3 regions of the Kocuria rosea genome follow, and region 3 is predicted to be linked to each of the others. Evidence: riboswitches for the same ligand, from Rfam matches in the RefSeq annotation. Region 3 holds a riboswitch; each other region holds the start of a gene.

Region 1 (9,397 bases), 300 kb from region 3:
GCGTGCTCTGCGTGGAGCTCGGCTCCCGCCGCCCCGCCCGCGAGACCGAGGAGGCGGCCTGATGGCCTGGCTCTTCCTCAGTGTCTCGATCCTCACCGAGGTCGCTGGAACCCTGTCCCTGCGGATGGCCGCCCGGGGCCGCCGCCGCTGGTACGCCGCCGTGGCCGTCGGCTACCTGGTGGCGTTCACCTGCCTGAGCCTCGTCCTGGCCGAGGGCATGGCGCTGGGCGTCGCCTACGGCATCTGGTCGGCCTCCGGCGTGGCGCTGACGGCACTGGCCGGCCGGGTCCTGTTCCGCGAGCCGTTCACCTGGGTGACGGCGGCCGGGGTGGCCCTCATCGCCGGCGGAGTGCTCCTCATCGAGCTCGGCGCCCCGCCGGTCTGAGCGGTCCCCGGTGCCGGGCCGGGTCCGGCGCCCCGTCCCGGGTGGTGCGGCGCCGGATCTCGTGTAGAGTAGTCCGCAGTTGTTGAGGTTCGTTTTTGTCTTTCAAGCAGTTCGGCCCACTCGGGTGCAGCAGTTTTTCTGAGAAGACGTTTTCCATGCATCACAACTGTTTTGTTTCTCGAACGTCGGGAAACGTTCATCTCATGAAGGATCAGGTCTCCCATGACTACCGGTATCGTCAAGTGGTTCAACGCTGACAAGGGCTTCGGCTTTATCACCCCCGAGGACGGCTCCAAGGACGTCTTCGCCCACTTCTCCGCGATCAACTCGAACGGCTTCCGCTCGCTGAACGAGAACGACCGCGTCGAGTTCGAGACCCAGGACGGCCCCAAGGGCCCCCAGGCTGCGAACATCAACGTCATCTCCTAAGGATCTTCCGCGGGCTCCGGCCCGTTGATCCTCCAGAACCGTCGTCGGGCTGCGCCCGGCGGCGGTTCTGTCGTCGTACCCGCCGAGCAGCACCGGGAGGAAGCGCCGTGACCATTCCCGATCCGCTCCCCGCCGCGGAGGAGCCGGAGGACCCCTTCGTGGTGAACCGGGTCTCCGACGCCGAGCTGGACGTCTCCGTGCCGTTCGAGGTCGAGGCCTCCGAGTGGGGATTCGACGGCTCCGCCGACGAGGCCGGCGGCGGCTGGGGCTCGGCGGGGGACTACGGCCTCGAGTGAGCACCCCGCGGGTCCCACCGGCGCTCCGGACGTCACCGTCCTCCCGCACGATGGAGGCCGCAGCCCGACGGGCTGCGGCCTCCGTGCGCTCCTGTCCGCCGGCTATGCCGACAGCGGGAGGGACGAGGGGTGGAGCTTGAAGAACGGGTGCCGTCCGGTCGCCGCGAGGGCTCCGGGAACGAGGAGCTGGCGGTACTTGGCGCACCATTGCGCCGTACCCTCCGTGTGCTCCGCCGCGGCGGCCAGGTCGTCGGCCTCGGGGCTCAGGTACTCCTGCACGTCCCCGTCGGTCGACGTGAGACGGACGAGGTGGAGATCGGGGAGGGCGGTGACGGTCACGTCGATCCACTCCTCGCGCTGGTCGGTGGTGATGGCTGTTCTTTCTTCGGACATGGTCATGTTTTCTCCTGACGTTCTTGCAGGCATCCGATGGCGTTGCCCGCCGCTTCGTCATCCGATCCACCCGGGAACATCGGGTTGGCGCGCAGCGGGTCGGAGCCCCTCCACGGTTCCGCCGGGGATCGTCGATCTCCGGCCGAGGGCGTGGACGCCGCATCTCGAGAAGCAGGTTCAGGCTACCCCGCGGCACCGACACCTCGACAAGCGAGTCGTGAGTTGTGTCACTGAAACGTAATGCGCGGGGCCGTCGCCTGCGCCGTCCCCGGTACTACGGGACCCATTCCAGCGCAACGATGTGTCGTCGAGATGTCCGGGCGGTGACACCCCGGGGAAGGCCTGTGCACAGGAGGGGGCACCGGATCCGGCCGGGTCGCCGCACGCGGACACGGTTCGGCCGATGTGGTTCAATGGGGAGAGCTTCAAGAGACCCGGTCGGCAAGCTCCGACTTGACCGGGCACCAACCCCATGTTCACGGGTGGTTCGGATGACGAAGCGGCTCGCATCGCCGCAGCAGCGGTACCCGGTGCGAGCAAGAGCGCACGAAGGATCCCGGTCATGTCCGACCTCCGCCACTCCGCCGCCCGCACGGGCGCGTTCCCCCAGCCCTCCCACGCCGTCCCGGCCACCGGGGACGGGACCCGCCGCGACCCCGCGCCGAGCGTCCCGGCGATCAGCGTCTCCGCCATGAGCGTCGAGGACTACGCCCGCGTGGTGCAGGTCCGCACCGAGTTCGTGGACTTCCTGCTGGCTCCGGCCCGCGGGGAGCTCGCCGCCGCGGCCTGAGGCCCGCCGCCGTGGACCTCCTCCTGGACCGTTCCGTGCTGCTGGGGGTGCGCACCCCGGAGCGCTGCCCCGAGCTGGCCGAGGTCCTGCGCCGGCACGGACACCGGCGGCTGTTCCTGCCCGCCACGGTGCTCGGGGAGCTGCTCGCCGAGCGGCCCGACGAGACGCTGTGGGCGGAGCAGCTCGAGCTGCGCTTCCCGGGCCGGGTCCTCCCCGCGGACGCCGCCGTGGCCCGGGCGTGGGGAGCGCTGGCCGCGACGGGGGCGGCCGATCCGCTCGCCGGGCTCACCGCGGCCACGGCCCTGGTCCACGGGCTGACCGTGCTGACCGCGGAGCCGGGGCGGTACGCCGGCACCGGGGCGCCCGTGCTGGACGCGTCCCCCGCCCGCCGGTAGCCCTCAGACGGCCCGGCGGTGCCGGCGGCTGCGCCCCTGCCCCTGCGCCGAGAGCGCCACGGCGCGCTCGTAGTGCTCGAGCAGCTGCCCGACCAGCACGTCCCACGTCCGGCCCTGGACCGCCGCGTGCGCCGCGACGCCGAACGCGGCCCGCTTCGCCTCGTCGCCCAGGAGATCCGCCACGTACCCGCGCAGCGCCCCGAGGTCGCCCGGGGGATAGAGCCAGCCGGTGCGGGACCGGTCCACGAGGTCGAGGGGACCGCCCCGGCCGGTCGCGACCACCGGCACCCCCGAGGCCATGGCCTCCTGGATCGTCTGGCAGAACGTCTCGAACTCGCCGGGGTGGACGAACACGTCGAAGGACGCCATGATGCGCGCCAGGTCGGCACCGCTGCGGCGCCCGGTGAAGTGGGCCTGCGGGAGCCGGCGGCGCAGGGCGTCCTCCTCCGGGCCCGAGCCCACGACCACCAGGCGGGTGCCGGGCAGGTCCGCGACCGCGGAGAGGTCCTCGACCTGCTTCTCCGGGGCGATCCGGCCCACGTAGCCGACGATCCGCCGGCCGCCGCCGACCTCCTCCCGCCACCGCTCGTCGCGGTGCCGGGGGGAGAAGCGGGTGGTGTCCACCCCGCGCCGCCACAGGTGCACGTCCTGGACGCCGTGCTCGGTGAGCTGCCGGACCGCCGCGGTGGACGGCGCGAGCGTGAGCGTGGCGAGGTTGTGCATGGAGCGCACGTGCCCCCACAGGAGCTGCTCGAGGAACGGGGCCCCGTACTTGGCCGCGTAGCCGGGCACGTCGGTCTGGTAGACCGCCACGCACGGCACCCCGAGCTGCTGGGCCGCCAGGATCGCCCGGCGGCCCAGCACGAACGGGGAGGCCACGTGGACCACGTCAGGCCGGAAGCGCTCCAGCTGCCGCCGCACCCGGGCCACGGTCCCGCCGGCCACCCGCACGGCGGGGTAGCCGGTGAGCGGAACGGCTGGCAGCCGGTGCACCGGCACCCCGTCGAGGTCCTCGACGACCTGCTCCGCCGGGCGCCCGAGCGGCGCGGGTTCGTAGGAGGGCGCCACGACCACGACGTCGTGCCCGCCGGCGACCAGCTGCTCGACGACCCGCAGCACCGAGTGGGTGACTCCGTTGAGGTGGGGGAGGAACTGCTCGGCGACCACGGCGACTCTCATGCTCCCGAGCCTGCCGGGGCCGGGCGACCGGACGGCGAGCGGGGCGTGGCCCGCCGGTGAAGGCGCCGTGAAGCCTCGGCCGGGGTGCCGCCCGGGCGTGGGAGGATGGTCGGTGATGAACTCCCAAGGCCTGTCCTCCCCCGCTGCACGCCCGGACCGCCGGGGTGTGCCCATGCCGCTGTGGCTGCAGGGCGTGCTGGAACTCGGCTCCGTGGCCGTGGTGTCCTACCTGCTGGTCCTGCTGACCGTCCTCATGGTGTGGCTCGCCGACGGCTTCGACACCCTCGGCCTGACCGGCGGGTTCGTGCTCTCCGGTCACGTGTGGCTGCTCGCCCACCTCACCCCGCTCCAGGTGGCCCTGGACCCGGGCGCAGGGCTGCCCGCGACCACCGGGACGCTCAACCTCGTCCCGCTCGGGCTCACCCTGGTGCCGTTCGCCCTCTCCTGGCACGCCGGGAGACGGCTGGCCCGCGCCTGCTGGGAGGGCCAGTTCTGGCAGCCGTACCTCAGCGGACTGGCCGCCTACTCCGCGTTCGGCGCCGCCGCCGCGCTGCTCTTCAGCGGAGGGGAGGTCTCGGCGAGCCCGGCCGCGGCCGCCGTCTTCCCGCTCGTCCCCGTGGCCCTGGGCGGCTTCGTGGGCGCGTACCGGGCCTCCCGGTCGCTGCCGGGACTGATCGGCGTCAACGCCGCCGCGTGGGTCGAGCGCACGAGCCAGTACTCCCGCTGGGCCGGGTCCTACGTGTGGGCGGTGCTGCGCGCCGGCTTCGTCGCGGCCGTGGCCGGGGTCGGGGCCGGGGCCGCCCTGCTGGCCGCCGCCCTGTTCTGGAACTGGAACGACGTGGTGGGCGTCTACCAGCGGCTGGGCACCGGCGTGCCGGGGGACACCGCGCTGACGGGACTCCAGCTCGGCTACCTGCCCAACCTCGCGGTCTACGCCCTGGCCTGGGCCACGGGCGCGGGCTTCGAGCTCGGCTCCGGCACGCACGCCTCTCCGCTGGGCACCGAGGCCGGGCCCGTGCCGCTGCTCCCGGCGCTCGCCGCGCTGCCGCCCGCCGAGCTCCCGGCCTGGGCGCTCGTGGTGGTCGTGCTGCCGGTCCTGGCCGGCGTCCTCGCCGGCTGGTGGTTCCTGCGCGAGGGGGAGAACCACCTGGACGACTGGATGGCGCTGCGGCTGCCCGCGCGCTGGATCACGTACCCGCTCTCGACGCTGCTGACCGGGGTCTTCGTGGGCGCCGTCGCCGGCGTGCTGGTGATGCTGCTGAGCTGGCTCGCGCACGGCTCGCTGGGGCTCGGGCGGCTCACGGACGTGGGACCGGACGGTCCCGCCGTGCTGCTGCTGTTCGGCGCCGAGGTGGCCGTCGGGGCGGCGGTCGGCTGTGTGCTGGGACCGTGGCTCGAGCACGAGCCGCCGTTCGCGCCGCCCCGCGGCGGCGAGGACGGCGAGGACCGGACGCCGGCCGGCCGGCGGGCGGCGCGCCGGCGGCGCCGGGAGGAGACCGCGGCCCGGCGCGCCATGCGCTCGGCCGGCCGGCGGAGGCCGCGGCCCGCACGCGGGCACGGGGCCGACCAGCACGGGACCGAGGGGCACGGCGCGGACGGGCCCAGGACCGGCCGCAGCACCGCGGACGGGCACCGGGACGCGGGCCCGTGGGCGGCTCAGGGGCCGGCCGTGGCGGAGACCGGGTCCGCGGAGGCGTTCGACGTGGACGCGGCCGAGGCACCCGCGGCGTCCTCCGACGCCGGCGCCGCCGGGCCGCCGGAGAGATAGCTCCAGATCCCGTCCTCGAGCTCCTGCTGGCACTGCGCCGCCCCGGAGAGGGTGAGGGTGCCGGCGACGCACTCCTGGTAGGCCTCGGCCACCGGCCACAGGGCCAGACGGGCCCCGCCGGTGAGCAGGCTCAGCGCGCCCAGCACGATCGCGGCGACCGCGCTCAGCACCAGCAGCCGGCGCGTGCCGGTCCCGCGGGAGCGCACGAGCGCCGCGACGCCCAGCCCGATCCCGAGGACGGCCAGCACGACCCCGGCCACGGTCGGCCACAGGGCGGAGCCGACGAGCACCAGGGCGACCGCCGCGCACACCAGCGCGCCCCCTGCCGTGCGGGTCGCGGCGGCGCGTCGTGCGTCCGCGGGGGCTGCCTCGGGGGTCGGGCGGGGAGGGGTCATGCCCTTCACTCTAGGGCACCCCGGGGGCCCCTCCCCGCCCGCCCGACTAGACTCGGGGGCATGCGCATCGTGGTCATGGTCTCCGGCTCCGGCACCAATCTGCAGGCGGTCCTCGACGCCGTCCGGGAGGGCCGGATCGACGTCGAGATCGCCGCCGTGGGCGCGGACAAGCCCTGCACCGGCCTGGAGCGGGCCCGGGAGGCCGGCGTCGAGACGTTCCTCGTCCGGCCCGGCGACCACCCCGACCGGACGCGGTGGAACCGTGCCCTGCAGGAGGCGGTGGCCGCCCGGGAGCCCGACCGGATCGTCTTCGCGGGGTTCATGCGGATCGTGGACGCCGAGTTCGTCGAGGCGTTCGCGGGGCGCATCGTCAACACCCACCCCTCGCTGCTGCCGTCCTTCCCGGGGGCGCACGCGGTGCGGGACGCCCTCGCGCACGGGGTGAAGGTCACCGGCGTCACCGTCCACGAGGTCGTGGCCGACGTCGACGCCGGTCCGATCCTGGCGCAGGCGGCGGTGCCCGTGGAGGAGGGGGACACCGAGGCGCAGCTGCACGAGCGGATCAAGGCCGCCGAGCGCGAGCTGCTCGTGCGCACGCTCGGCGCGGCGGCCCGGCAGGGAGCCCTGCACGACGCCCGGTGAGCAGGCCCGGCGAGGGTCCGTAAAATGGTTCCCGGCGGATCCCGCCGGCAACCCCAGACCTCGAACGCTTGGAGAACCTGTGAGCCCCACCCAGCTTGACCGCGTGCCCCTCAAGAGGGCGCTGGTGTCCGTCTACGACAAGACCGGGCTGGAGGGTCTCGCCACGGGGCTGCACCGGGCCGGCGTCGCGATCGTGTCCACCGGTTCGACCGCACGGCGCATCGCCGACCTGGGCGTGCCGGTGACGGAGGTCGCGGAGGTCACCGGGTTCCAGGAGTGCCTGGAGGGGCGGGTCAAGACCCTGCACCCGCGGGTGCACGCGGGCATCCTCGCGGACCGCCGGAAGCAGGACCACATGGACCAGCTCGCCGAGCTGGAGATCGAGCCGTTCGACCTCGTGGTCGTGAACCTCTACCCGTTCGTGGACACCGTGCGCTCCGGCGCGGGCCAGGACGAGGTCGTCGAGCAGATCGACATCGGCGGCCCCTCCATGGTCCGGGCCGCTGCGAAGAACCACGCGGCCGTGTCCGTGGTCGTGGACCCGTCCTCCTACGACGCGGTCGTGGAGGCGGCGGCCTCGGGCGGCTTCGACCTGCGGGCACGCCGCCGGCTGGCCGCCGCGGCGTTCGCGCACACCGCCGCCTACGACACCGCGGTGGCCACCTGGACGGCCCAGCAGTTCGAGCAGGACGAGGACGCCAACTTCTGGCCGCCCTACGCCGGCCTGGCCCTGCAGCGCTCGGCCTCCCTGCGCTACGGCGAGAACCCCCACCAGAAGGGGGCGCTCTACGTGGACGAGGCCGCGTCCCCCGGCATCGCCCAGGCCGACCAGCTGCACGGCAAGGAGATGTCCTACAACAACTACGTGGACGCCGACGCCGCGCTGCGCGCCGCCTACGACTTCGACGAGCCGGCCGTGGCCGTGGTCAAGCACAACAACCCCTGCGGGCTGGCCGTGGCCACCCCCCGCGCCGAGGACCCGATCGCCGACGCCCACCGCAAGGCCCACGCGTGCGACCCGCTCTCCGCCTACGGCGGGGTCATCGCCGCGAACCGGACCGTGACCCGGGCGATGGCCGAGACCGTGCAGGACATCTTCACCGAGGTCGTCGTGGCCCCCGGCTTCGAGCCGGCGGCCCTGGAGATCCTGCAGGCCAAGAAGAACATCCGTCTGCTCGAGCTGCCCGAGGGCTTCGAGCGGGACGTCCTCGAGTACCGGCAGATCTCCGGCGGCGCGCTGCTGCAGGTCTCGGACCGGCTCGACGCGGCGGGCGACGACCCCGCCGGCTGGACGCTGGCCGCGGGGGAGCCGGCGGACGAGCGGACGCTCGCCGACCTCGCCTTCGCGTGGACGTCGCTGCGGGCGGTGAAGTCCAACGCGATCCTGCTCGCCGACCGCGGCGCGTCCGTGGGCATCGGCATGGGCCAGGTCAACCGGGTGGACTCCTGCAAGCTCTCCGTGGAGCGGGCCAACGCCCTGGGCGAGGACGGCGCCGAGCGCGCGCGCGGCGCCGTGGCGGCCTCGGACGCGTTCTTCCCGTTCGCGGACGGCCTCCAGGTGCTCCTCGACGCCGGCGTGCGCGCCGTGGTCCAGCCCGGCGGCTCGATCCGGGACGAGGAGGTCGTGGCCGCGGCCGAGGCCGCCGGCGTGACGATGTACTTCACCGGGGCCCGGCACTTCTTCCACTGAGCCGTCTCCCGGGCGGCATGCCCCGCGCACGGCAGCGGCCGCACTCCCCGCGGGGAGTGCGGCCGCTGCCGTGCGTGCTGCCCGTGCCGGAGCGCGCGGTCGGCCCGCGCGCTCCGCTCAGGCGCTCCGCTCAGGCGCTCAGCTCACGCGCTCAGCTCACGCGCTGAGCGAGGAGAGGACCCGGTTGAAGGTCTCCGAGGGGCGCATCACCGAGAACGTCTTGGCGTCGTCCGGGCGGTAGTAGCCGCCGATGTCGGCGGGACGGCCCTGCACGGAGAGCAGCTCCTCGTTGATCGCGTCCTCGTTGGCCGCCAGCTGCTCCGCCACGGAGGCGAAGGCCTGCGCCAGCTCGGCGTCCTCGTCCTGGCGGGCCAGCTCCTGGGCCCAGTACAGGGCCAGGTAGAAGTGGCTGCCGCGGTTGTCGATCTCGCCGGCCTTCCGGCTCGGGGACTTGTTCTCCTCGAGGAACGTGCCCGTGGCCCGGTCGAGGGTCTCACCGAGGATCCGGGCGCGCTCGTTGTCGGCCGTGGTCGCCAGGTGGTCGAGGCTCGCGGCGAGGGCGAGGAACTCCCCGAGGCTGTCCCAGCGCAGGTGGTTCTCCTCCACCAGCTGCTGGACGTGCTTCGGCGCGGACCCGCCGGCGCCGGTCTCGAAGAGCCCGCCGCCGTTGATGAGCGGGACCACCGAGAGCATCTTCGCGGAGGTGCCCAGCTCGAGAATCGGGAACAGGTCCGTCAGGTAGTCGCGCAGCACGTTGCCGGTGACCGAGATGGTGTCCTCGCCGCGGCGGATCCGCTCGATCGAGAACGCGGTGGCCTCCTCGGGGGACATGATCTCGATCTGCAGGCCCTCGGTGTCGTGCTCGGTCAGGTACTGCTCGACCTTCGCGATGAGGTTGGTGTCGTGGGCGCGGGTGCGGTCCAGCCAGAACACGGCCGGCGTCGCGGAGGCCCGCGCGCGGGTCACGGCGAGCTTGACCCAGTCGCGGATCGCGACGTCCTTCGTCTGGCACGCCCGCCAGATGTCCCCGGGGGA
Region 2 (9,397 bases), 1.8 Mb from region 3:
GCGGCGGCATCGTGGAAGGGCTCCTTGTGGGGCGGAGGTCGTGGTCGCGGGCGGCCGGGCGGTGCCCGGGCGCACGAGTCGTGCCCAGCCTAGTGGACCCCGGCCATCCGGTCATGCGCCTCTCGCCTCCCTCCGCCGCTCAGGGCACCGGGACCGCCCGCAGCACCACGTTGTCCTCGTAGTCCCCGATCTCCTCGAGCCACTCCCCGCCGCACGTCACGAGGTGGAGCACCGGCTCGCCGGTCCGGCGGAACAGGTCCGCCTCCGCGAGGGACTTCTTGTGCACGTGCTGGACGGACTCGGTGCGGTAGCGCTGGACGCTCCCGTCCGCGCGCTCCACGCGGACCTCCGCCCCGACCGGCACGTCCTTGAGCTGCGCCATCGGCGTGACCTCGGTGAGGGTGTCGACGTGGCCGGCGACGACCGCGGCGCCCTCGTCCGCCCCGGGGGACGGACCGTACCGGTACCAGCCCAGCTCCACGTGGTTGTCCGGGATGGTCATGGCCCCGTTGTCCTCGACCCCCACCGGGACCACCGGCATGTCGATCGGGGAGCCGTCCACGACCACCCGCACGGGGGCGGGTACCTTCTCGGCGGGCGCCTGGGTGGCGGGAGCGACCGGGATCTCCGCGGGTGCCGCGGCGGACTGCGCCGGGGCCTCCGCGGAGACCGGACGGTCGAGGCCGGCAATTGCCGGCACCGCCTCCTCGCCCTGGTACGGTCCCGCCGCCAGGGAGTTCGCGGGCGGCACGGCCCCGCTCTCCGGGAGAGCGGTGACGGCCGCTGCCGCGAGCAGGGACACCGAGGCGACCGCCCCGGCACCCACCGCCGCCAGACGACGACGACGGGTGCCGGGAGTTGTCGGTCCGGGCGCGCGGTGGGCCGCAGCCTGCCGCGCACCCGGACCGTGCCTGTCAGGACCGCTCACTACCGGCGGTTCCCCGCGAGCACCCGGCGGGCACCGTACGCCGCGCCGATCAGCCCGAGCGCACCGGCGGCCGCGAGGCCGGCGGTCAGCATCGTGCGCTGCTCCTGGGCCGCGAGGCCGGACTGGCCGCCCGGCACGGCCTCGGGCGCCTGCTCCATGCCCTCCAGGGTCTGGACGGCGAGGTCCAGGTTCCCGGCCTCGAGGGAGCCCCACGCGTACACGATGTTGTGGGTGCCCTCGGCGAGCTCGAGATCGGCGGGGCCGATGACGGGCTCGGTGGTGCCCGCGGCGGCCACGGACGCCGAGACCGTGCCGGCGTCGACCGGGAGGGTCTCCTCGTTCGGGTTCTCGAGCCCGGTGATGATCGCCTGGTCGCCCGCGAGGACGTCCACGGCCGGGGCCGCGGCCACGTGCCGGACGGTCAGGTGCGACTTCCCGGCCTCGATCTCGGACATGTCGTTGGTGAACAGCGCGGCCGTGGGGTTGCCCTCGGCGTCGAGGTGGGCCGCGGCCGTGTAGCTCATCCCGGTCTGCAGATCGGCGGTGACGGGACCGATGATCGGCTCCGAGGCGTCGGCGGCGTCGGGGGCCGTGATGGCCAGGTCGTAGCTGCCGGCGGGCAGCTCCAGCGGGCCGGCCAGGGTGCCCGGCTCGAAGTCGTCGAGGGTGAGTTCACCGTTGACGTAGACGTCCACGACGGTGTCGGGGACGCCGTGGAGCACGGAGAGCTCGGCGTGCTCGGCGGCGAACGCCGGGCTCATGCTGAGGGCACCGGCACCGAGGCCGAGGACTGCTGCGGCGGAAAGGGTCTTGCGCATGGTAACTGCTCCTTGAACGGGCTCCCTGGCGGAAGCGGAATCGACCTTGCACCCGTACTACCGCCGTGGACCCCTCCGTGGATGCAGCAGGTCACATTTTTTCCGGGAAGTTTTTCCGGGCCCGTTCCGCACCACCATGAAGAGGGCGGCGCCGTGGCCCGCGCGGCGATCCCGCTGCTCCGGGCCTCCGGACGGGACGCGATCGTCAACGTGGCCTCCGAGGCGGCCCTGCGCGGCTCCGCCGCGGGCGCGGCCTACACCGCCTCCGAGCACGCCGTGGCCGGGCTGACGAAGAGCACCGCCCTCATGCACGCCGCGGACGGCATCCGCACCAACGCGGTCGCCCCCGGCGCCACGGCCACGGCAGAGCAGGTCGCCGCCGTCATCGCCTTCCTCGCGAGCGACGACGCCTCCAACGTCAACGGCGTGATCATGCCCTCGGACGGCGGCTGGTCCGCGGTGTGACGCACCGCGCGGGGTCCTTGCCCCCGCGCGGTGCGCGGCTCACTCCTCCTCGAGCGTGGAGACCTCCTGCGGCTCGTCGAGCACGACCTCCTGGTCCTGCTCCACGAGGTCGTCGGGGTTCGCCTCGAGGGAGGACGCCTCCGAGCGGTCGGGCGCGTGCACCGGAGCCTCCTCGTCCTGGTCGTCGAGATCCTGCTGATCGGCGTCGATCGACTGCTCGAGCCGGTCGGCCTCGTCGTACTCGGGTACGTCGCTCATGACTGCCTCCTGCGTCGTGGGACCTGCGGGACCACCGGCCGTGGGGCCGGTCGTGTGCCTCCGACCCTACTCGTCGGGTCGTCTGTTCCCAGCCCCCTGGTGGTCGGATAACGTGGTCTGCACCACAGGAAGCACCGCTCAACAGCAGGAGTTGTCGATCATGACGAGCCGATTCCACCGCTACGCCGAACTGTTCAAGAGCAAGGGCCCCTGGTGCACCGTGTACACGGACATCAGCACCGGCACCGTCGACTCGCTGCACGCCATCGACGTGCTTCCGGAGAACATCTGCCGAGAGCTGGAGCGCCAGGGTGCGAGCAAGGCCGACCTCGCCGCGGTGGAGGCCGCCGTGCGCCCGGCCGAGGGCGTGCCGGACCCGGTGTGCCGGTACCTGCTGGTGCGCGGAGGCACCGTGGAGATCGACGAGGTCCTCCCCGGGCCCCGGGCCGGCAGCGGTGTCGTCCAGGTGGAGGACGTCCCCGATCTCACTCCCCTGTTCCGGCACCGCCCGGACGACTTCCCGTACGTGGTCGCCGAGGTGGGCCGGGACGGCGGCGAGATCTGCCTCCAGCACGCCAGCCGCGTCCGGGCCGCGGACGAGCAGCAGATCGAGGGCGAGACCGAGCACCTGAAGAAGTTCCCCGGGGGCGGCTGGTCGCAGGGGCGCTGGCAGCGGCACACGGAGGACGTGTGGCGGCGCAACACCGAGCAGGTGGCCGAGCAGATCGACAAGGTCGTGGCCGAGAGCGGGGCCCAGCTCGTCGTCCTGGCCGGGGACCTGCGGGCCCGGGGCCTGGTCGAGGAGCAGCTGTCCAAGGCGAGCCGGGGGATGCTGAGCGTCGTGGACGCCAACACCCGGGCGGAGGGCAGCAAGTCCGCCGACTTCGACCACCAGGTCGAGGAGCGCGTGGCGGAGGTCGTGGCGCACCGCCAGCAGGCGCTGCTCGAGCGGCTCGCCGAGCAGCAGGGACGCGCGGACCCCACCGCCGTCTCGGGGATGGCGCCCGTGGTCTCCGCCCTGCAGCAGGCCCAGGCGGAGACGCTGCTGATCGACGACACCCACCTGGACACGGAGCAGCAGCTCATCGCCCTGGACGCCGAGCCGTGGATCGCCCTGGAGGAGTCGGAGGCCGTGGGCGCCGGCGTGCTGGGCCGGGTCTCCGCCGACGCCGCGCTGGTGCGCGCCGCGGTGCTGACCGACGGCCGCCCCGTCTTCGTGCCGCCGGGGGCGCTGCCCCACGGCACGGACGTCGCGGCCCTGCTGCGCTGGAGCGCCGCACCGGCGTCCTGACGCGGCACGGACGAGGGGCCCCCGCACGCGGGGGCCCCTCGTCCGTGCCCTGCCCCGTGCTCCCGGCGGAGCCGCGGGGTCAGGGGACGGGGGTCAGAGGGCCAGCTGGCGGGCGGGGGTGTCCGCGGCGGAGGGCCTGCCCGCGTAGGCGCCCCGGAACGCGGCGGCGGGGTGGGTGCCGAGCACCTTGGTCTGCCCCTTGCCGTAGAGGTTCTCGCGCAGCGTGGTGCCCTCGTAGCCGGTGCGGTAGCGGCCGCGCTTCTGCAGCTCCGGCACGACCCACTCCACGAAGTCCTCGAACGAGCCCGGGGACACGTGGTAGGCGAGGTTGATGCCGTCCAGCCCGCCCTCGTCGATCCACCGCTCGAGCTCGTCGGCCACGGTCTGCGGGGACCCGACGATCGGCACGCCCATGCCGCCCATCGAGATGTGCTTGGCGACCTCCTTGATCGTCCACTTCTTGTGCGGGTCGGCCGTGGTGAAGGGGGTCAGGAAGGACTGGATCGAGTCGGTCTTGATGTACTCCAGGACGTCGTTCTCGTCGTAGCGGCCCAGGTCCAGCCCGGACCAGCCGCCCACGAGGCCCAGCGCGCCGTCGGTGTCCGCGTACCGCTCGTAGTCGCGGCGCTTCTGCTCGGCCTTCGCGTCGGTCTCGTCGACGATCACGTGCAGCATGGCGAAGATCTTGAGGTCGTCCCGGTTCCGCCCGCCGGCCTCCGCCTCGTCGCGCAGCTTGTCGGTCACCACCCGGGTCAGGTCCGGGCGGATGCCGCCCACGAACACCGCCTCCGCGTGGCGGCCGGCGAACGCCCGCCCGCGGGAGGAGGCCCCGGCCTGGAAGATCAGCGGCGTGCGCTGCGGGGACGGCTCGGTCAGCCCGATGCCGGGGACGTCGAAGTACCTGCCGTGGTGCTGGATCGGGTGGACGAGCGCCGGGTCGGCGAAGACCCCGTTGACCCGGTCGCGCCGGACCGCGCCGTCCTCCCAGGAGCCCTCCCAGAGCTTGTAGCAGACCTCCATGAACTCCTCGGCGATCTCGTAGCGCTCGTCGTGGGAGATCTGCTCCGTCAGCCCGTGGTTCTCGGCGGCCGACTTCAGGTAGGACGTCACCACGTTGAAGCCCATCCGGCCCTTCGTGAGGTGGTCGAGGGTCGCGAACTTCCGGGCGAGCGGGTACGGCTGCTCGTAGGTGATCGCGCTCGTCACGCCGAAGCCGAGGTGCTTCGTCACGGCCGCCATCGCGGAGATCTGCATGAAGGGGTCGTTGACCGGGATCTGGGTGGCGTCCCGGATCACCGGGGCCGCGGAGTTCTGGTAGACGTCGTAGTACCCGACGACGTCCGCGAGGAACAGCGCGTCGAAGAGCCCCTTCTCCAGGACCTGGGCGACGTCCGTCCAGTACTCGATCGTGTTGTACTCGTCCGCCCGGGAGCGGGGGTGCTTCCACAGACCGGGGGCCTGGTGGCCCACGCAGGTCATGTCGAAGGCGTTCAGGGCGATGCGCTTGCTCATGGGGTGTTCCTCCCGGGTCGATGCCGACCCGCGCCCGTGCGTCGTGGAGACCTGCCCGCGGGTCCGACGCACTGGTGGGCGCCGTACTTGCCGCGGAACACGTGCACCGCGGCCCGATGTTCATCTGGGGCACCCCGCTACGGGAGAGGGTTGCCGCCCGACCAGCCAGAGCTTCGTGTCGGGACTCGTCATCGTCGTCGGGGGACAGCTTAGCGGGTGGCCCCTGACCGGGTGCAACCCCTGTGCGGTCCCGCCGCACGGGGACGGTCCCGGCCCGCATCGGGCCTGCGCCCACCCGGTTCGGGCGGCTCCGCCGGGTCGCTCAGCCGGGTCGTTCAGCCGGGCGGGGCGAGCGGCGGGGTCCGGCCCGGGTCCAGGGTCCAGCCCCGCCGGAGCAGGGACCGGAGCTCGATCAGGGGGCAGGTGTCCATGACCACGTCGAGGCCGGCCCGCTCCGCCCGGGCGGCGGCGTCCTCGTCGACGACGCCCAGCTGCAGCCACACCGCGGCGGCGCCCACGGCGATGGCCTGGTCCACCACCGCGCCGACGCGGCGGGAGTTCACGAAGCAGTCCACCACGTCGATCGGCCCCGGGACCTCGGCGAGCGTGCGGTGGCCGGGCTCGCCGTGCACCGGCTCGCCCTTCGGGTTGACCGGGACGATCGTCATGCCGAGGTCGTCCCGGATCCGCTTCGCCACCGAGTGCGCCGGACGGGCCGTGTTGCCGGTCAGCCCCACCACGGCCCACCGGCCGGGCCGTGTCATGAGGCGGTCGATGACGGCGGGGTCGTTGCGGCTCATGCCCCCAGCCTGGCACGGAACCCGTTCCCCCTCCTTCTTCCTCCGCGGGATTGCACGTGTCGGCGACCTCGCGGAGGGGGGAGGGTCAGGAGAAGAGCGGCAGGAGGTCCGCGTGCGCGCCCAGCTCCGCACGCTCCTGGGCGGTCAGCTCCGCCCGGCCGGTGCCCACGCGGGCGAAGTGCTCGTCGCTCCAGTGCTCGAGCGGTTCCCGCTCCCACAGGTCGGTGAGGACCCGGCGGACCTCGGCGAGCCCGTCCACGGCGGGACCCGGGGAGCCGTCCAGGTGCTGGATCAGGTCCAGGTGGTGGACCGTGGCCTCCACCGCGAGGGTGCTCAGCAGGTCCTCGACGCCCAGCACGTGCCCCTGGGTGCGGACCGCGCCGTCGCCGCAGTGCTGCGCGGCGTGCACGAGCGCCCGGGTGGTCTCGCGGTGGAGGGCGCGCACCGGCTCCCAGTCCAGGACCATGGACGCGGCCACGCGGGTGTGGCGCCGGGCCTCGGCGGCCCCCGCGGGATCGCCGCCCCAGTCGGTCCAGTAGGTCGCGGCGTCCCGGTCGGGGCGGGCGGTGGTGGGCGTGTGCAGCGCGACCAGCCCCCGCAGGGCGTCCATCGCGCAGTGGTGGGTGAGGTCCCGGACCGACCACCCCGGGCAGCCCGTGGCGGCCCAGGAGTCGTCGTCGCCGAGCCCGTCGAGGACCGCGCCGAACGCCGCGCAGGCGTCGCGCACCAGGTCCGCCCGGGCCGGGCTTCTGCGGCTCGTCATGGGTCCATGGTGGGGCACGGAGGGCTCCCGTGCCAGCGATGTGTCGCGATCACCACGGATGCGACGGATTTGCCAGGGAACACGCCGAGGACGTTCAATTGGTGGTGTAACCATCCGGAGCGGCTGAGAGACCTGGCTCGTCGACGTCGCAGCAACCGGCACGGATCCGTCTGATCCTCCGTGCGAGGTGCTAATGCCAGGACCGATGGAGTTGATCATGAGCACTTCCCTGCTGGGCTCTGCGCCGGCCACCGCACCGGGCACCGCGAAGCGCGCCTTCTCCGTGGCCTTCGAGCGCGTCGGCAAGGCCTTCCCGTCCGGCCGCGAGACCCACTACGTCCTGCAGGACGTCGACGTCACGGCCCGGCCCGGCGAGGTCCTGGCGGTCCTGGGGCCCTCGGGGTGCGGCAAGTCCACGCTGCTGCGGGCCGCCGCGGGGCTCGACACCGCCTCGGCCGGACGGGTGCTCATCGACGGCACCCCCGTGTCCGGCATCGACCCGCGCTGCGCGGTCGCCTTCCAGGAGCCCCGCCTGCTGCCGTGGCGCTCGGTGCGCGAGAACGTCCGCCTGGGCCTGCCCCGCGGACTCCCCCGGGACGAGGGGGACGCCGTGATCGACGACCTGCTGCGCCTGGTGGGGCTCACCGCGCACGCCGGCCACCGTCCCCGCGCGGTCTCCGGCGGCATGGCCCAGCGCGCGTCCCTGGCCCGGGCCCTGGCCCGCAATCCCGGGGTCCTGCTGCTCGACGAGCCCTTCGGCGCGCTCGACGCCCTGACCCGCCTGCAGATGCAGGACCTGCTGCTCACGATCCACGCGGCCCAGCCCACCACCGTCCTGCTCGTCACCCACGACGTCGACGAGGCGCTGCAGCTCGCGGACCGGATCGTGGTCCTGGGCCGGACCGGGCCCACCGCCCCGGCCTCGATCAGCACGATCCTCGCCGTCCCCGGCGAGCGCCCCCGGGACCGGGCCTCCGAGGTCCTCGCCGAGCTGCGCGTGCAGCTCCTCGGCCACCTCGGCGTCGACACCCACCACCCCGCGACCCGCTGACGCGGCCCGCCCCCACCCCGACTCCCCTCCCCGGACCAGCGGCGGCACCCGCCCGCGCCGCCCGGCACCGTCCGTCCACCACGAAAGGCTCCGCCATGCCCCTGCCCCAGCGCTCCGTCCGCACCGTCCCCGCACTCGCCGCCGTCCTGGCCCTGGGCCTGACCGGGTGCATGGCCGGTGAGGGCTCCGGTGAGCCGCCCGCGGAGGCCGCCGGGGACGGCACCGTCCGCGTGGACTGGGCCACCTACAACCCGCTCTCCGTGGTGATCAAGGAGAAGGGCTGGCTCGAGACCGCGTTCGCCGAGGAGGGCATCGAGGTGGAGTGGGTGCAGTCCGCCGGGTCGAACAAGGCCAACGAGGCGCTGCGTGCGGAGGCGGTGGACATCGGCTCCACCGCGGGCTCCGCGGCGCTGCTGGCCCGCAGCAACGGCACCCCGATCCGGGTGATCGACCTCTACTCGCAGCCGGAGTGGTCCGCCCTGGTCACCACCGCCGGCAGCGAGGTGCAGGAGGTCGCGGACCTCGAGGGCCGCACCGTGGCCGCGACCAAGGGCACCGACCCGTACTTCTTCCTGCTCCAGGCCCTCGACGAGGCCGGTGTGGACGCCGGGGACGTCACGATCCAGAACCTGCAGCACGCCGACGGCCGCGCCGCCCTGGAGAACGGCCAGGTGGACGCCTGGTCCGGGCTCGACCCGATCATGGCCGCCGCGGAGGAGAACGGCGCGGAGCTGTTCTACCGCAACGTCGACTTCAACACCTACGGCTTCCTCAACGCCCACGAGAGCTTCCTCGAGGAGCAGCCCGAGGCCGCCCAGACCGTGGTGGACGTCTACGCCTACGCCCGGCAGTGGGCGCAGGAGAACACGGAGGAGACCGCGCAGCTGCTCGCCGAGGCGGCCGGGATCGAGCTGTCCGTGGCCGAGAAGGTGCTCGAGCGCACCAACCTGGACATCGACCACGTGCCGGGCGACGAGCAGCTGGCGGTCCTCGAGAAGGTCGGGCCGATCTTCGTGGAGTCCGACGACGTGGCCGGCCAGGAGCAGATCGACGAGGCGCTCGGGAGCATCGTGGAGAGCTCCTACGCCGAGAACGCCGACGCGTCCCGCGCGGCCGAGCTGGTCGGGGCCGGGCAGTGACGCAGCCCCTGTCCCCCGCCGAGGAGGCGGAGCGGTTCGACGACGCCCCCGCCGCGGCCCCCCGGCGGCGGCCGCTGCTGCGCACCGGCCTGGGCCTGCTGCTGCCCGCCGCGCTGCTGCTGCTGTGGCACGTGCTGTCCACCGCCGGGGTCTTCAGCGCCGTGCAGCTGCCGGCCCCGCTCGCGGTGCTCGAGGCCGGGATCGGCCTGCTGGCCGGCGGGGACCTGTGGACCCACGTGGGCATCTCGACCCAGCGCGTGCTGATCGGCTTCCTGATCGGCGCCGGGCTCGGCCTCGTGGCCGGGTCCTTCATCGGCCTCTCCCGCTGGGGCTCCACACTGGTGGGCCCCACGATCGGGGCGTTCCGGGCGG
Region 3 (9,397 bases):
GGGCCGGGACGAGACCCATGAGGTCCTGCTCGTGCGAGCCGTAGCCGTGCAGGAGCACGAGCAGCGGGGTGCCGGGGCGGGCGTCGGCGTCCCTGCTCCACACGGCGAAGGGGGTGGCGGTCCCGGTCGGGACGGTGGCGTCGGTCATGGCACCAGTGTGCCACCCGGTCCCGGGGCCCGCGGCGCGGGCGCGTGGACGCCCGCCGGGCCCGGTGGTAGACCGGGAGGCATGACCGAGACGACGCCGGGGCCCCCGGACACCGCACCTCCCGTCCACCCGTGGCGCCGCATGGTGGCGATCGGCGACTCGTTCACGGAGGGCATCGGGGACCCGGACCCCGGCTCCCCCGGCGGGCACCGCGGCTGGGCGGACCGGGTCGCCGAGGAGCTGAACCGCCTCGCCCCCGGCCTGTCCTACGCCAATCTCGCGATCCGCGGCCGGCTCTTCCGCCAGATCGTCGACGAGCAGGTGGCACCGGCCCTGGAGCTGACCCCGGACCTCGTGACGGTCTGCGCGGGCGGCAACGACATGCTGCGCCCCGGCGGGGACCCGGACGCGATCGCCGAGGAGATGGACGACGTCGTGGGCCGGCTCGCGGCGAACGGGGCGACGGTCGTGCTGGTCGGCGGCCCGGACATCGGCGCCACGCCCGTGCTGCGCGGGATCCGGGGCCGGATCGCGGTCTACAACGAGAACGTGCGCGTGGTCGCGTCCCGGCACGACGCCGTGCTGGTGGACCTGTGGGGGCTGCGGGAGCTCGCGGACCCGGCGATGTGGGACCCCGACCGGCTGCACTTCTCGCCCCTGGGCCACCACCGGATCGCGGTCGAGGCCCTGGACACCCTGGGCCTCGCGCACGGCCTCGTGCCCGAGGTGGTGCCCGACCGCCCGCCCTCGTCCTGGCGGCAGGCCCGCGGCGAGGACCTCGTCTGGGCCCACCGCTATCTGCGCCCGTGGGTGGCCCGCCGGATCCGGCGCACCAGCTCCGGGGCGCAGGTCCGGCCGAAGCGGCCGCACTTCGGCACCCCCACCGTGCCCGGGGGCGGCGTCGCGCCCGGCGAGGGACCCGGGGCGGGCCCCGGCGACGACCGGGGTGCCGCGGACGGCTGAGCGAGCGGGAACGGCTGAGGACCCCCGTCCCGGCTCAGCGCTCGGGCAGCACGGTCTCCACGAGCAGCTTGCCGAGCTGGGGAGCCTCGATGAGGAAGCCGTCGTGGCCCGAGGGCGAGGTCAGGGTGTGCCGCCGGACGTCCCCGGGCAGCGCGGCGGCCAGGACGTCGGACTCGCGGGGCAGGTAGAGCCGGTCGGAGTCCACCGCCGCCACGAGCCACTCGCACGAGGTCACGGACAGCGCCTCCTCGAGCGTGCCGCGGCCCCGGGCGACGTCGTGGGACATGAGCGTCTCGTTGACGGCGAGGTAGCTGTTGGCGTCGAAGCGGCCCGCCAGCTTGGACGCCTGGTGGTCGAGGTAGCTCTCCACCTGGTAGCGCCCCCGCCCGCCGGCGTGCGTGTCGATGACCTGCTCCTCGGCCTGCGGCGAGCGCCCGAACCGGTGGTGCAGCTCGTCGGCCGAGCGGTAGGTGATGTGGGCGATCCGCCGGGCCAGTCCCAGGCCCGTGACGGGCAGCGGGCCGTCGTAGTAGTCCCCGCCGCGGAAGTGCGGGTCCTGGCGGATCGCGAGGTTCTGCGCCTGGCCCCACGCGAGCTGCTCGGCGCTGGACTGGGCGCACGCGGCGACCACCGCGCACGCCCGGACGCGGTCCGGGTAGGTCACGGCCCACTCCAAGGCGCGGGCCCCGCCCATGGAGCCGCCGATGACCAGGCGCCAGGCGTCGATGCCGAGGGCGTCGGCCAGCGCCGCCTCGGCGTGCACGGAGTCCCGGACGGTGATGAGCGGGAAGCGGGAGCCCCAGGGGCGGCCCTCGGGGTCCACGCTCGGCGGCGTGGGAGTCGCCGGGCCCGTGGACCCGTAGCAGCCGCCCACGATGTTGGTGCAGACCACGAACCACCGGTCCGTGTCGATGGCGGCGCCGGGGCCGATCAGGCCCTCCCACCAGCCGCCGCTCTCGGCGGCGCGCCGCTCGGCCTCGGGGGCGCCGGGGCGGGCCCGGCCGGCCGCCACGTGGGTGTCCCCGGTGAGGGCGTGCTCGACGAGCACCGCGTTGGAGGCGTCCGGGGCGAGCGTCCCCCACGTCTCGTAGGCGATCCGGACGTCGGGCAGCCGGAAGCCCGACTCGAGCTCGAGCTCGCCGATCCCGGCGACCCGCGGCACGCCGTCCTCGCGGACGGCGGTCCCGGCGCCGGAGCCCCTCACGACCGTCACGGTCACTCCTGTCCTCCCTGCGCGGCCGCGGCCGCGGCGAAGCCCTGCTCCAGGTCCGCCAGGATGTCGTCGATGTGCTCCAGGCCCACGGACAGGCGCACGAAGCCGGGCTCCACGCCGGCGGCCAGCTGCTCCTCGGGCAGGAGCTGGCTGTGCGTGGTGGACGCGGGGTGGATCACGAGGGAGCGCACGTCGCCGATGTTGGCGACGTTCGAGTGCAGGGTCAGGGCGTCCACGAAGGCGGCCCCGGCCTCCCGGCCGCCGTCGAGGACGAAGCCCAGGATCGACCCGGCGCCCCGGGGCGCGTACTTCTGCGCCCGCTCGTGCCACGGGGAGGACTCCAGCCCGGCCCAGGACACCGAGCGCACGTCCTCGCGGGCCTCGAGCCAGCGGGCCACCGTCCCGGCGTTGGCCACGTGCCGCTCCATCCGCAGGGACAGCGTCTCGATGCCCTGCTCGATGAGGAACGCGTTGAACGGGGAGATCGCCGAGCCGAGGTCGCGCAGCAGCTGCACCCTGGCCTTGAGGATGTAGGACAGGTTGACGCCGAAGGGCCCCTCCGCGCCCAGGGCCTCGGCGTAGACGAGGCCGCCGTAGGACTCGTCCGGCTGGTTGAAGCCGGGGAAGCGGTCCGGGTAGCGGCCGTAGTCGAAGGCCCCGGAGTCCACGATCACGCCGCCGATGGCCGTGCCGTGCCCGCCGAGGAACTTGGTGGCCGAGTGCACCACGACGTCCGCGCCCCAGCGCAGGGGCTGGACGAGGTAGGGGGTCGCCACGGTGTTGTCCACGATGAGCGGGACCTCGTGGTCGTGGGCGATCCCGGAGACCGTCTCGATGTCGAGGACGTCGTTGCGCGGGTTCGGGATCGTCTCGGCGAAGAAGGCCTTCGTGTTCGGCCGGACCGCCCGCCGCCACGCCTCGGGATCGTCGGGGTCGGAGACGAAGGTGGTCTCGATGCCGAGCTTGGGCAGCGTGAACTTGAAGAGGTTGTAGGTCCCGCCGTACAGGCTGGGGCTGGCCACGAGGTGGTCTCCCGCGCCGGCGACGTTGAGCACGGCGAACGTCGTCGCCGACTGCCCCGCGCTGAGCATGAGGGCGCCCACGCCGCCCTCCAGGGCGGCGATCCGGTTCTCCACGACCTCCGTGGTCGGGTTGCCGATCCGCGTGTAGATCGGGCCGAGCTCGGCGAGCGCGAAGCGGTCGGCGGCGGTCTGGGCGTCGGGGAAGACGAAGGACGTGGTCTGGTGGATCGGCAGGGCGCGCGAGCCGGTGACCGGGTCGGGGCTCTGCCCCGCGTGGATCTGCCGGGTCTCGAAGGCCCAGCCCCCGGGGTTCTCGGGGGTGGGGCGCTCGGCCGCGGCCACGTCGGTGCGGGCGGCGGAGGCGTCGGTGCTGGAGGCGGGGAGATCGGACATGCCGTGGGACTCCTTGTGGATCTCAGGGGTCCCGTCCCGGCCGAGGCGGTGCGGCCGGGAACGGCCGGGCGCCGGGGACCCGCGCTTGCTCGCTCGCCGGACGCGAGGAGCCTGGTCTTCACCCAGGGCACCCCACCGCGGTGGAGGGTTGCCGGCCAGCTAGCTGGGGCTTGGACGCTGGCGCTCATGACCTGGACAGCATTCTCCGGATCAGGCCCGCACGGCGTCAAGCCGGGGTCGGGCGTGACGCCCCGGCCGGGGTGCCGCCCGCACGGTGCCCGGCGCGTCGCGGACCGATTTGGAGACGAAACTCACAGGGTGCCACGATGTGCCCATGAGAGTCGACCACGTGTCCTACGCCTGCCGCCCGGAGGGCCTGGAGGCCACCACCGAGCGCATCGCCGACCAGCTCGGGATCGAACCGGTCAAGGGCGGGGTGCACCCCCGTTTCGGCACCCGCAACATGATCCTGCCGCTCACGAACCACCAGTACGTGGAGGTCGTCGAGGTCCTCCAGCACCCGGCGGCGGAGAAGGCCCCCTTCGGGCAGGCCGTGCGGGCCCGGTCCGCGGCCGGCGGCGGCTGGCTGGGCTGGGTCGTGGAGGTCGAGGACCTCGCCCCCTTCGAGCAGCGCCTGGGGCGCCGCTCCGTGCCCGGCCACCGGGTGTTCCCGGACGGCCGGTGCCTGGAGTGGCACCAGATCGGCGTCAAGGGCCTGATCGCCGATCCGCAGCTGCCGTTCATGATCCACTTCGACTCCGCCCCGGAGATGCACCCGTCCCAGGCGCGGATCACGGACGTGGGGCTCGCGGGGATGACCATCGCCGGTGCCCCGGAGCGGGTCGCCGAGTGGCTGGGCGCCCCCGTCGAGACCGCGCTCGAGGACCTCGAGGTCGACTGGCGCTATCCGGACGGCACCCCCGGGGTGCTCTCCGTCTCGTTCAGCACCCCGGACGGCGCCGTCACCATCTGAGGCCGGCCCGGTCCGGTCCGCGGCCGGACCCGCGGTGCCCGGCGGCTGGGCCGCGCCCCGCGGGGCGGGGCTCAGCCCAGCAGCCGGGCGGCCCCGAGGAAGCCGACGGCGTCCAGCAGGAAGTGCGCGACGACGAGGGGCATCACCCGGCCGGTGCGCCGGTAGAGCTCCGCGAAGACGAGGCCCATCACCACGTTGCCGAGGAAGGGCCCGATCCCCTGGTAGAGGTGGTAGCTGCCGCGGAACAGGGCCGTGACCACCAGCACCACGGGCCAGCTCCACCCGATGCGGGTCAGCCGGTCGGTCAGGAACGCGACCACCACGACCTCCTCGACCAGGGCGTGGCGCACGGCCGAGAGCAGCAGCACGGGCACCGTCCACCAGTGCGCGGCGAGCCCGGACGTGGTCACCTCCGCGGTGACGCCCAGGGCCCGGCCGGCGCCGTAGAGCGCCAGCGTGCCCAGGCCCATGAGCAGGAAGAGCACGGTGCCGAGGCCCAGGTCCGGGAGGGGCATCCGGGCGTCGAGGCCGATCCGCCGGCGGACCGTGCCCAGCGCCCCGGCGGAGCCGGCGAGCAGGTAGAGCGCGAGCAGCACCGGCACCAGGTCCAGGGCGATCCCGGTGAGCTGGCGCAGCAGGTCGATGAGGGGCTGCGGGCTCAGCGGCGGGTTCATCGTGGCCTGCGCCTCGGAGAGCGGTCCGCGCGCCAGGTGCTCGGCGAGGGACAGCACCGCCCAGAGGGCCGAGGCGCCCAGGGACACCCCGAGCACCAGGAGCACCTGCACCCACAGGTCGGCGCGGGTGGAGCCGAAGGCGGGCGGTCGCGGGGCGAGGTGGGCATGGGTGCTCATGCGGCCATTCTGGCACCGGCCCGCCGGCCGCCCCGTGCAGCCCGCGCCGGGCGCCCCCGGGCCCGCCCGGACCGCCCCTCCCCACCCGGGACGTCTTCCCTAGGATGGGGACCATGACTGTCCTTCCCCCGCAGATCCGCCAGCAGCCCGTCGAGCGCGCCTTCCACGGCCACGTGTTCTCCGACCCGTACGAGTGGATGCGGGACAAGGACTCCCCCGAGGTGCTGGCCCACCTCACCGCGGAGAACGAGTACGCGGAGTCCGCCACCGTCCACCTCACGGGCCTGCGGGAGACGATCTTCGGGGAGATCAAGGACCGCACCCAGGAGACCGACCTGTCCGTGCCCAGCCGGCGCGGCGCCTGGTGGTACTTCGCCCGCACCGTGGAGGGCGGCGCGCACCAGGTGTTCTGCCGGGTCCCGGCCGTGACCACCGGCGACGTGCTGGCGGACTGGACCCCGCCTGTCGTCGAGCCCGGCACCCCCATGGCCGGGGAGCAGGTGCTCCTCGACGCCAACGCGGAGGCCGCGAAGCACGAGTTCTACTCCCTGGGCAGCTTCGACGTCTCCGAGGACGGGGAGCTGCTGGCCTGGGCCGAGGACGTCACCGGCGACGAGCGCTTCACCCTGCGGGTCCGGGACCTCACCACGGGGGCGCTGCTCGCCGACGAGATCCCCGGGACGTTCTACGGGTCCTTCCTCACCCCGGACGCGCGCGCCGTGTACTACACGGTGGTGGACGAGTCCTGGCGCCCCCACCAGCTGCGCCGGCACGAGCTGGGCACCCCGGTGGCCGAGGACGTCGTCGTCCACGAGGAGGCCGACCCCGGCCTGTGGCTCGGGGCGGGCCTGTCCGCGGACCGGCGCTGGATCGTGGTGGAGGCCATGTGCTCCGAGTTCTCGGAGCAGCTCATCCAGCCGGTCGCGGACCCGGCCGCGCCGCTGCGGGTGGTGCTGCCCCGCACCGACCGGGTGCTCTACGAGGCGGAGCCCCTGCTGCTGGACGGGCGGGAGCAGATCCTGCTGACCCACGACCACGAGGCCCCGAACTCCCGGATCTCCCTCATGGACCCGGCCGACCTCGGCCGCCCGGTCGCGGAGGTGGCCCTGCGCGACGTCGTGCCGGCCTCGGACACCGTCCGCGTCAACGGCTGCGCCGTGACGGCCACCCACCTGGTGGTCTCCGTCCGGGCGGACACCACGCTGCGGGTCCGGCTGCTCCCGCTCGCCGGGCTGGGCACGGACGCCCAGGCCGCCCCCGTGGAACCGGCCTTCGCCGAGGAGCTCTACACCGCGAGCGTCTCCGCCGCGGAGCACGACGCCCCCGTGGTGCGCCTGTCCTACACGTCCTTCACGACGCCCCCGCGCGTCTACGACCTCTTCGTGGCGGGCGCCACCGGGGACGACGGCGCACTGCCCGCCGAGCCGCTGCTGCGGCGCGAGGCCACGGTGCTCGGCGGCTACGACCCCGCCGACTACGCGGTGGAGCGGGACTGGGCCACCGCGGCGGACGGGACCCGCATCCCCGTCTCCCTGGTCCGCCGCGCCGACCTCGACCCCTCCGTGCCGGCACCGGTGCTGCAGTACGCCTACGGCTCCTACGAGCACAGCACCGACCCCGCGTTCTCGGTCTCCCGGCTGTCCCTGCTGGACCGCGGCGTGGTCTGGGCCGTGGCCCACGTGCGCGGCGGCGGGGAGCTGGGGCGGACCTGGTACGAGCACGGCAAGAAGCTGCACAAGACGAACACGTTCACCGACTACGTGGCGGTCACCGAGCACCTCGCCGCCCGGCCGGACGTCGACGAGCGGCGGATCCTGGTGATGGGGGGCTCCGCCGGCGGCCTGCTGGTGGGCGCGGTGCTCAACCTCGCCCCGGAGCGGTACTGCGGCGCGCTGGCGGCGGTGCCGTTCGTGGACCCGCTGACCTCCATCCTCGACCCGTCCCTGCCGCTCACAGCCCTCGAGTGGGAGGAGTGGGGCAACCCCATCGAGGACGCGCACGTCTACGGGTACATGCGCGACTACTCCCCCTACGAGAACGTCCGGCCGCTGCCCTACCCCCCGGTCCTCGCGGTCACGAGCCTCAACGACACCCGGGTGCTCTACGTGGAGCCCGCCAAGTGGGTCGCCGCGCTGCGGGAGGCCTCGACCTCCGGCGAGCCGGTGCTGCTGCGCTGCGAGATGGCCGGGGGCCACGGCGGCGCCTCGGGGCGGTACTCGCAGTGGAAGGACACGGCCTGGGAGTACGCCTGGGTGCTGGACCGGATGGGCCTCGCCGGCGCCTGACCCGGGCCGGCGGGTCCCGCGCGCGGTCTGCCCCGCCGGCCCCCGCGGCCGAGCGGCACGGCGCCCGACGGCACGGCGGTCGACGGCACGGCGCCCGCCGCGCCGGCCCCCGGGGGCTCAGCGCCGGAAGCGGCCCGGGTCCAGGGCGGCGGCCGTCTCCCGGGAGCACCACGGACCCACGGCCCCGTCGAGCAGCAGGTCCGCGGCGGCGCGGGCCATGGCCGTGCTCGTCTGGAACCCGTAGCCGCCCTGGCCGGCCAGCCACAGGAGCCCCGGGACGTCAGCGTCGGCGCCGCACACGGGCACGCCGTCCGGGGCCTCGGTGCGCAGACCGGTCCAGGCCCGCTCGATCCCCGTGGCGCCGAGGGAGGTCACGGTGTTGAGCCGCCCCAGGAGGTCCTCGACGTCCTCGAGCACCGGCTGCGCGTCGCAGGGCTCGCACGGCACGGCCTCGGACGGGGAGACGAGCGCGCCGTCCCCGGCCCGCCGGTAGTACCAGCCGGAGTCCGCGGCGACGACCATGGGGTGGTCCGGGGCCAGCGGCTTCGCGAGCCGCACGAGGGCCGCGGTGCGCCGCAGCGGGCGCAGGCCCAGCGGGGCCGCGCCGAACAGGCCCGCCACCTCGTCCGCCCAGGCGCCCGCGGCGACGACGACCTGCCGGGCCCGGATCCGGTCCCCGCCGGCCGTGACCCGCCAGCCGGCGCCGTCGGGGTCCGCCGCGGTCACCGGGGCGCCGGTGAGCAGCCGGGCGCCCGCCGCCGCGGCCCGGTCGCGGTGCCAGGCCACGAGCGCGGCGGCGTCGGTGCGCACGGAGGTGCTGTCGAGGCGCCCGGCCTCGACCGCGTCCGCCGGGGAGCAGGCCAGCTCGGGGCACAGCTCCACGAGCTCCGCGCGGGACAGCGGTTGCGTCCCCGGGGCGGCCTCGGCGTGCAGCCGGGCCTCGGTCCCGACGAGGACCATGCGGCTGGGCCAGGCCAGGGGCCGCGGCGGGGCCGGGTGCGGGTCGAGCAGCCGGGCCACGGTCGCCCCGGTCAGCTCCCGGACGGGGGCCGGGCCGTAGCTGGGGATCAGCTGCTCGGCCGAGCGCCCGGAGGTGTGGTGGGCCAGGACGGGCTCGGTCTCCGCGAGCACGATCCCGGCGCCGCTCCCCCGCCGCTCGGCCAGTTCCGAGGCCAGGGACAGTCCGGCGATGCCGCCGCCGATGATGAGCACGTCGCACGCAGGGTCCATGCGCCCATGCTCGCACGCCGCGCGGCGACGGGTCGCGTCCAGGCCCAGCCGCTCAGCGAGGGGTCGCGTCCTGCCGGAATCCTTTGCGGATTCCCACAGGAGGCGACCCCTCGGTGTTCCGCGCGCGCAGTCCTGCGCGGGCGCGGGCGGCGGTCAGCCCTGCACGCCGAGCTTCTCCAGGATCAGCTCCCGCACCCGGCCCGCGTCGGCCTGGCCGCGGGTGGCCTTCATGACGGGGCCGATGAGGGCGCCGACGGCCTGGACCTTGCCGGCCTGCACCTTCGCCACGACGTCGGGCATCTGCGCCATGGCGTCGTCG

The links. Region 3 has a riboswitch for S-adenosylmethionine ahead of EQG70_RS12115 (bifunctional o-acetylhomoserine/o-acetylserine sulfhydrylase). Riboswitches for the same ligand answer to the same signal wherever they lie in the genome.
Region 1: it holds a riboswitch for S-adenosylmethionine, as region 3 does, so the genes downstream of both, EQG70_RS13420 (hypothetical protein) here and EQG70_RS12115 (bifunctional o-acetylhomoserine/o-acetylserine sulfhydrylase) in region 3, are expected to answer to the same signal.
Region 2: it holds a riboswitch for S-adenosylmethionine, as region 3 does, so the genes downstream of both, EQG70_RS03600 (ABC transporter ATP-binding protein) here and EQG70_RS12115 (bifunctional o-acetylhomoserine/o-acetylserine sulfhydrylase) in region 3, are expected to answer to the same signal.

What each region holds. Positions count from the first base shown of each region.
Region 1 covers NZ_CP035103.1:2,917,875-2,927,271, reverse strand. The annotation lists gene EQG70_RS13445 (DMT family transporter) at 1-62, shown strand, start outside; gene EQG70_RS13440 (DMT family transporter) at 62-385, shown strand; gene cspE (transcription antiterminator/RNA stability regulator CspE) at 608-814, shown strand; gene EQG70_RS13430 (hypothetical protein) at 922-1,110, shown strand; gene EQG70_RS13425 (hypothetical protein) at 1,213-1,509, opposite strand; SAM riboswitch class IV at 1,927-2,052, shown strand; gene EQG70_RS13420 (hypothetical protein) at 2,066-2,293, shown strand; gene EQG70_RS13415 (PIN domain-containing protein) at 2,305-2,688, shown strand; gene EQG70_RS13410 (glycosyltransferase family 4 protein) at 2,692-3,867, opposite strand; gene EQG70_RS13405 (cell division protein PerM) at 3,983-5,635, shown strand; gene EQG70_RS13400 (hypothetical protein) at 5,524-6,030, opposite strand; gene purN (phosphoribosylglycinamide formyltransferase) at 6,091-6,672, shown strand; gene purH (bifunctional phosphoribosylaminoimidazolecarboxamide formyltransferase/IMP cyclohydrolase) at 6,752-8,362, shown strand; gene EQG70_RS13385 (NADP-dependent isocitrate dehydrogenase) at 8,519-9,397, opposite strand, start outside.
Region 2 covers NZ_CP035103.1:781,732-791,128, reverse strand. The annotation lists gene EQG70_RS03645 (RNA polymerase sigma factor) at 1-10, opposite strand, end outside; gene EQG70_RS03640 (class F sortase) at 140-826, opposite strand; gene EQG70_RS03635 (DUF4397 domain-containing protein) at 928-1,746, opposite strand; partial or broken gene EQG70_RS03630 (SDR family oxidoreductase) at 1,900-2,211, shown strand; gene EQG70_RS03625 (hypothetical protein) at 2,251-2,469, opposite strand; gene EQG70_RS03620 (baeRF2 domain-containing protein) at 2,630-3,760, shown strand; gene EQG70_RS03615 (LLM class flavin-dependent oxidoreductase) at 3,854-5,272, opposite strand; SAM riboswitch class IV at 5,351-5,465, opposite strand; gene EQG70_RS03610 (CoA-binding protein) at 5,608-6,072, opposite strand; gene EQG70_RS18715 (maleylpyruvate isomerase N-terminal domain-containing protein) at 6,158-6,835, opposite strand; SAM riboswitch class I at 6,943-7,047, shown strand; gene EQG70_RS03600 (ABC transporter ATP-binding protein) at 7,053-7,886, shown strand; gene EQG70_RS03595 (aliphatic sulfonate ABC transporter substrate-binding protein) at 7,982-9,025, shown strand; gene EQG70_RS03590 (ABC transporter permease) at 9,022-9,397, shown strand, end outside.
Region 3 covers NZ_CP035103.1:2,621,340-2,630,736, forward strand. The annotation lists gene EQG70_RS12100 (alpha/beta hydrolase) at 1-148, opposite strand, end outside; gene EQG70_RS12105 (SGNH/GDSL hydrolase family protein) at 230-1,111, shown strand; gene metX (homoserine O-acetyltransferase MetX) at 1,146-2,330, opposite strand; gene EQG70_RS12115 (bifunctional o-acetylhomoserine/o-acetylserine sulfhydrylase) at 2,327-3,739, opposite strand; SAM riboswitch class IV at 3,816-3,931, opposite strand; gene EQG70_RS12120 (VOC family protein) at 4,074-4,712, shown strand; gene EQG70_RS12125 (CPBP family intramembrane glutamic endopeptidase) at 4,784-5,563, opposite strand; gene EQG70_RS12130 (S9 family peptidase) at 5,677-7,848, shown strand; gene EQG70_RS12135 (NAD(P)/FAD-dependent oxidoreductase) at 7,966-9,078, opposite strand; gene gatB (Asp-tRNA(Asn)/Glu-tRNA(Gln) amidotransferase subunit GatB) at 9,232-9,397, opposite strand, start outside.